DNA from 2 places in the Stenotrophomonas sp. GQ19 genome. Region 2 is predicted to be linked to the other one. Evidence: riboswitches for the same ligand, from Rfam matches in the RefSeq annotation. Region 2 holds a riboswitch; the other holds the start of a gene.
What was found. A riboswitch is a leader RNA that binds a small molecule or an ion and turns the genes downstream of it on or off. The one in region 2 is predicted to bind glycine.

Region 1: it holds a riboswitch for glycine, as region 2 does, so the genes downstream of both, gcvP (aminomethyl-transferring glycine dehydrogenase) here and AC6CHL_RS15155 (trimeric intracellular cation channel family protein) in region 2, are expected to answer to the same signal.

Annotation. Positions count from the first base shown of each region.
Region 1 is NZ_JCAXES010000002.1:114,511-117,904, forward strand. It holds gene AC6CHL_RS04675 (siderophore-interacting protein) at 1-64, opposite strand, end outside; gene AC6CHL_RS04680 (multidrug effflux MFS transporter) at 230-1,453, opposite strand; glycine riboswitch at 1,748-1,849, shown strand; gene gcvP (aminomethyl-transferring glycine dehydrogenase) at 1,938-3,394, shown strand, end outside.
Region 2 is NZ_JCAXES010000008.1:107,365-110,758, reverse strand. It holds gene AC6CHL_RS15175 (hypothetical protein) at 1-211, opposite strand, end outside; gene AC6CHL_RS15170 (nuclear transport factor 2 family protein) at 215-655, opposite strand; gene AC6CHL_RS15165 (hypothetical protein) at 687-839, opposite strand; gene AC6CHL_RS15160 (GIY-YIG nuclease family protein) at 863-1,126, opposite strand; glycine riboswitch at 1,171-1,265, shown strand; glycine riboswitch at 1,274-1,365, shown strand; gene AC6CHL_RS15155 (trimeric intracellular cation channel family protein) at 1,456-2,073, shown strand; gene AC6CHL_RS15150 (MdtA/MuxA family multidrug efflux RND transporter periplasmic adaptor subunit) at 2,360-3,394, shown strand, end outside.

The DNA.
Region 1 (3,394 bases), on a different contig from region 2:
GGGAAAGGACGGTGCGCTGCTTGAGCGCGACGTCGAACAGGCGGTAGGTCTGCTGTGCAGCCATGCAATCACCCTGGAGTGCGGCGGACACGGACGGCCCGCAGGGGAATGTGTTGGCTGTCGTGGTGCACGAACTGGCTGGCGAGCACACAGAATACGCCGCCACCGCAGGTTGGCAATGGCGGCGGCACCGCGGTTGCGCACGACGCAACCGTGGCGTGCGCGCGGCTTATTCGATGGGCGTCAACAGCGCGCGGCGCTGCTCGCAGTGGCGTTCCCAATACCAGAAACTGGCGCCCACGGCGAAGAAGCCCGCATAGCCCAGCGCAAGATGCAGCGGCTTGGCACTGAGCAGCGGCGAGACCACGCCGGCCACCACGGTGTTGATCATCAGCTGGATGAACATCTGCATCGACGACGCCAGCCCGCGCTGGTGCGGGTACATGTCCAGCACCGCCAACGCCAGGATCGGGAAGATCAGCGCCATGCCCACGCCCCCCAGGAAGATCGGCAGCACCGCCCACGGCAGCATGATCTGCGGCACGGCCAGCACATAGCCCAGGTTGAGCACCGCCGACACCGCGCACAGGCCGAAGCCGATGCCGATCTGGCGCTGCGCGGTCAGGCGCCCGGCCATGCGCCCGGACAGGAACGAGCCCATCGTCATGCCGCCGATGGTGGGGATGAACAGCCACGCAAAGCCGCCCTCGCCCAGCTTGAGGTGCTGCATGACAAACACCGGTGCCGAGGCGATGTACAGGAAGATGCCGGAGAAGTTGAACGCGCCGGCCGCCGCCAGCCGCAACAGGCGTGGGTTGGAGCCCATGCGCAGGTAGCTGCGCAGCAGTTCGCGCATCGACAACGGCGTGCGCGCCTCCACCGGGTGGGTTTCAGGCAGCCACTTGCCGGTGGCCAGCAGCAGCACCACCCCGAACAGCACCAGGAACCAGAAAATCAGCGGCCAGTCGCCCCCGCCCAGCAGGATCCAGCCGCCGATGATCGGCGCGATCGCCGGGGCCACGCCGAAGATCATCGACACCTGGCTCATCAGGCGCTGCGCGTCGGCCCCGTGGTACAGGTCGCGGATCACGGCGCGGCCGACGATCACCCCGACCCCGGCGGTGACGCCCTGCAGCGCGCGGAACACCAGCAGCGTGGTCATGTCACGTGACAGCGCGCAGCCGATCGAGGCGCCGATGAACAGCACCAGCCCGCCGATGATCACCCGCTTGCGCCCGAACGCATCGGACAGCGGGCCGTGCGCCAGGCTCATCAGGCCGTAGAACAGCAGGTACACGCTGATGGTCTGCTGCACCGCGACCTGGTCCACCTGCATGCGCTCCCCCAGCAGCAGGAAGGCCGGGAAAATGGTGTCGATCGAGAACGGACCGAACATCGCCAGGCCTGCAAGCAGCAGGGCCAGGCGGCGGGTCGAGGGCGAGGCGGGCGTCATGCGGTCTTCCGTCTGGGCCATGCGCGAATGCACGGCGGGCGCCAGCCCGGAACGGGCGGCGCCAGATGAATACGAGGATCCGGCCATGATAGGCCTTTGCCGGCCCCCGCACCATGCCAACGGGTGCCATTCGGAGGCGTCTGGAGGCCCCCATTCATCCCGGGTGGGGCCGCAGTCGGCAAGGCCGCTGGGCTATAATCGCCGGGCTACATGGTGGGAGAAGCGGCGCTTTGTTTTGAAGCACCCGCTGCCGAAGGCGCAACGCCCGTAATCGCTCAGGCCCGATACCACCCGCATCAAAACTCTGGAGAGACCGGCCAGTGCCGGCGCCGAAGGGGCACGAAGCACGCAGATGCGCGCTTTTAAACTCTCAGGCAAAAGGACAGAGGGGCACCCAGGAAGACCGCAAGGTCCGGCGGTTCGCGCGCGTCTGCGATGCACCCCGACCCGGCAGACTTCCGAACGTGCGTGCCCACTCTTCGAGATGCCAGCCATGTCCCAGAACACCCCTTCCCTGCGCGAGCTTGAACACAGCCACGCGTTCGTCGAACGCCACATTGGCCCCAACGACGCCGAAATCGCGCAGATGCTCGACGTGGTCGGCCACGCCTCGCTGGACGCGCTCACCGATGCGATCGTGCCCGCCGGGATCAAGTCGCCGGCGGCGCTGGCGTTGCCCGAGTCGCTGACCGAAGTGCAGGCGCTGGCCAAGATCCGCGCCATCGCCGACAAGAACCAGGTGTTCCGCACCTTCATCGGCCAGGGCTACTACGGCACGCTCACCCCGAACGTGATCCTGCGCAACGTGCTGGAAAACCCGGCGTGGTACACCGCCTACACTCCGTACCAGGCCGAGATCTCGCAGGGCCGCATGGAAGCGCTGATCAACTTCCAGACCCTGTGCGCCGACCTGACCGGCATGGAAATCGCCAACGCCTCGCTGCTGGACGAAGCCACCGCCGCGGCCGAAGCGATGACCCTGGCCAAGCGTTCGGCCAAGAGCAAGTCCGACACCTTCTTCGTGCACGACGCGGTGCACCCGCAGACGCTGGAACTGCTGCGCACGCGCGCCGAGCCGATGGGCATCGTGCTGCGCGTGGGCACCCCGGCAGAAGCCATGGAAGCCGAAGCCTACGGCGTGCTGCTGCAGTACCCGGACACCTTCGGCCATGTGGGTGACTACAAGGCGCTGGCCGATGCCGTGCACGCGCGCGGCGGCCTGGTTGCCGTGGCCACCGACCTGCTGGCGCTGACCCTGATCGCCGCGCCCGGCGAATGGGGCGCGGACATCGTGGTCGGCAACTCGCAGCGTTTCGGCGTGCCGTTCGGTTTCGGCGGCCCGCATGCCGCGTTCATGGCCTGCCGCGACGCCTACAAGCGCTCGATGCCGGGCCGCCTGATCGGCGTGTCGGTCGACGCCCAGGGCAACGCGGCCTACCGCCTCACCCTGCAGACCCGCGAGCAGCACATCCGCCGCGAGAAGGCCACCTCCAACATCTGCACCGCCCAAGTGCTGCTGGCGGTGATGGCCTCGATGTACGCGGTGTACCATGGCCCGGACGGCCTGACCCGGATCGCCCGCCGCACCCACCGCCTGGCCGCGATCCTGGCCAATGCGCTGCGCGCTGCCGGCGTCAACGTGGGCGAGCACTTCTTCGACACCCTGCACGTCAAGGACATCGACGCCAAGGCGATCCACGCCAAGGCCGCGGCGGCGCGCATCAACCTGCGCGCGATCGACAGCGAAGCGGTCGGCATCAGCCTGGATGAAACCACCACCCGCGACGACATCGTGGCCCTGGGCCAGCTGTTCGGCGCCAAGGTGGATGTGGATGCGCTGGACGCCAGCACCGCCGACGCGCTGCCGGCCGGCCTGGTGCGCACCAGCGCGTTCCTGACCCACCCGGTGTTCAACACCCACCACAGCGAGCACGAACTGCT
Region 2 (3,394 bases):
AGAGCGCGGCGGTGAAGCGCCAAGGGTCCAGCCGCGCGACCGGTTCAAGCGGCTCACCATCGCACACCGCCTGGGGACTTTTCGGCACTGCTGCCGGCAGCGGCATCGCCTGAATGCTGGCCAAGCCCAGCAGGTAGAGCACACCCGGTAGCGCACCCACCAGAACAGCCAACAGCAGCAGTGACGTCCACGCCTTGGCGGAGGTGCTCATGTGTCACGCCCCCTTCGGCTTGCTGTACCACAGCGCATTGACGATGACCCAGCGCTCGCCGAACCGGCCCATGTGGAAATAGTCCACGAACCACGGTGTTTCCAACCGCACCGAGGCGGCGTTGCCGGTAACGTCGAGCAGCGTGCAGCTGCGGTTCCACTGGTCCTTCGGGGTTTTCAACGCGCCCTGCCGGGTGAGCTCCACCAGTTCTTCCTTCGACATCCGGCGCAGGCCGAGGCGCTCATCCGGCGTGTCACCCAGGATCGCGCGCTTGGCCAGGTCCGGGTGCAGCGAACGCGCCACGCGGGCCGGGTCGCCCTCGAGCTGGCCGTCCACGTAGTCCAGGCAGGTGGTTTCGATCGCGGCACGCGTGGCGGGATCGATGGCGGGGGCGGCAGGTGTAGTAGCGCCGGCAAGGGCGAGCAACAGGGCAAGCGGGGTCATCGCAGGGTTTCCCTCGGGTAGGTGGCGCAGCTCATTCCTCGCCGAACAGCTCCAATTCGGTCAGGCCCAGCTGCATGTACATGAAGGCGGCCGCCTCGTCGCTCATCGGCTCACCCGTGCGAAGACCGTCCAGCCAGGTGGTCGGCGGATTGTGGCCTACGCCGTGACGGCGAGCCAGCGTCACGCGCAGCCGGGTGGAGCCCGGCGCTACGGGGTGGCCTGCAGCCACGCCAGCTTGCGCGCCCGCGGCTGGCGCTTGAGCTGCCATTCGGCTTTGGAGGCGGTCGCGCGGTCCGGGTAGGCGCGCATGGCCAGCAGCTTCACCGGCGGGTGGGCGCGGGTGTACTTGGCGCCCTTGCCGGCCAGATGGGCCTGGAAGCGGGCGTCCACGTCGTTGCTGATGCCGGCGTAGTAACTGCCGTTGCGGCATTCCAGCAGGTACACGTACCAGGGGGCGGGTTCAGCGGGCATACCGGGATTATCCACCGGAGAGCGCCCGGCGGCTGCTAGAATCCGCCCCGGATGCAGGAGAGAGGTGCCACGCTGGCACCCGCCGAAGGCGCAGGCTCCCATAATCGCTCAGGCCGGTGGCTCGGAACGCCACCAACCATGCATCCAGCACGCCGATCTGGAGAGAGGTCTTCAATGACCCGCCGAAGGGGCACGTGGCCTTGGCCACCGAACTCTCAGGCAAAAGGACAGCGGGAGCGGCAACGGAATCCCACCCTCACGACAGTGCCCCGCGCTGGCGTGCGATGTGCGTGCTTCCGTCCCCGCCTGACGTGCCCGGAGCCTCCCCCATGCTGCTCTCACTGATCTACCTCATCGCCATTTCCGCCGAAGCCATGACCGGCGCGCTGTCCGCCGGACGGCGGCGCATGGACCTGTTCGGCGTGGTCATCATCGCCTGCGTCACCGCACTCGGCGGTGGTTCGCTGCGCGACATCGTGCTGGGCCACTACCCGCTGGGCTGGGTGAAGCATCCGGAGTACCTGGGCTTCACCATCTGCGCGGCGTTGATCGCCACCTGGGTGGCGCGCTGGATGCACCACTTCCGCCGCACCTTCCTGGTGCTGGATGGACTGGGGCTGATCTGCTTCACCCTGATCGGCTGCGCGGTGGCGCGCGATGCCGGCCACGCCGCGCCGATCGTGCTGATCTCGGGCATGTTGACCGGTGCCTTCGGCGGCGTGCTGCGCGACGTGCTGTGCAACGAGGTCCCGCTGATCTTCCAGAAGGAACTGTATGCGGTGATCACCCTGTTCACCGGCGCGGCCTACCTGGGCCTGCTGGAGCTGGGCATGTCGATCAACGCGGCCACGCTGTGGTGCCTGGGCGGCGGCTTCCTGCTGCGCCTGCTGGCGATCCACTTCAAATGGGAAATGCCCAAGTTCGTCTACCGCGACGAGGTGCATTGAACGGAACGTTCAATGCACCGGTAGCACCCGACCGTTGGTCGGGTGGCCTGACACACGTTCAATGCACCGGTAGCACCCAACCGTCCCCGCCCCATGACCAAGGGCATGTGAGTGCAGGCACCCACACGCGGTACCATGACGCCCCCGCCCCTCCCGGGTCGGTATCCAGCCACGCTGCGGCATTCGACCAGCGGCCCCGCCAGACAACCCCACTTCGCCTCGCCTGCCCCCACGGGCCGGTAAACCATGGACGCGTTCGCCGTGTGGCGCACGCGCAGGATGCCCCATGTCTGCCCCGCTCCCCTCGCGTTCCCGTCGTCTGTTCAAACCGCTGTTGGTCGTGGCCGTGCTGGCCGCCGCCGTGATCGCCTGGCGCGTGTTGTCGCCCGCGCCGGCCGCCGAAGCCGCACCCGCGAGCACCGCCACGCCGGTGCGCGTGGCCACGGTGGTGCGCGAAGACCTGGTGGTGCGCCTGAAGGCGCTGGGCACGGTGACGCCGTTGCATACCGTGAGCCTGCGCAGCCGCGTGGAGGGCGAACTGCTGCGGCTGTCGTTCCGCGAGGGTGAACACGTCAAGGCCGGCGACCTGATCGCCGAGATCGATCCGCGCCCCTACCAGGTGGCGTTGGCGCGTGCGCTGGGCACCCAGCAGCAGAACCTGGCCGAACTGGACAACGCGCAGACCCAGCTCACGCGCTACAGCGAACTGCAGGCCAAGCACTTCGTGTCGGCCCAGGACCTGAGCGACCAGCAGAGCAAGGTGCGCCAGCTGCAGGGCCGGCGCCAGACCGACCAGGCTGCGGTGGATGAAGCACGCCTGCAGCTGCAGTACACCCGCATCACCGCGCCGGTGGCCGGGCGCATGGGCCTGCGCAACGTGGACGTGGGCAACCTGGTGCGCAGCGGCGATACCGAACCACTGGCCACCATCACCCAGACCACGCCGATCAGCGTGCTCTTCACCGTGCCCGAGCCGGACCTGCCAGCGGTGGTGGCGGCCGTGCGCGCCACGCCCGACCTCACGGTGGAAGCATGGGATCGCGAAGAGCGCCAAGCGCTCGGCAGCGGCGTGCTGTCCAGCCTGGACAACCGCATCGACACCGCCACCGGCACGCTGAAGCTGCGCGCGCAGTTCGCCAATGCCGACGAGGCGCTGTTCCCCAACCAGTTCGTCAACATCCGCCTGCAGGTGAGCAGTGCCGATGCGGTGGTGATTCCCAACGCCGCCGTGCAGTTCGGCAGCAAGGGCAGCTATGTGTACGTGATCGCGCCGGACAACACCTCGCACCTGCGCAACGTGGTGCTGGGCCCGGCCGATGGT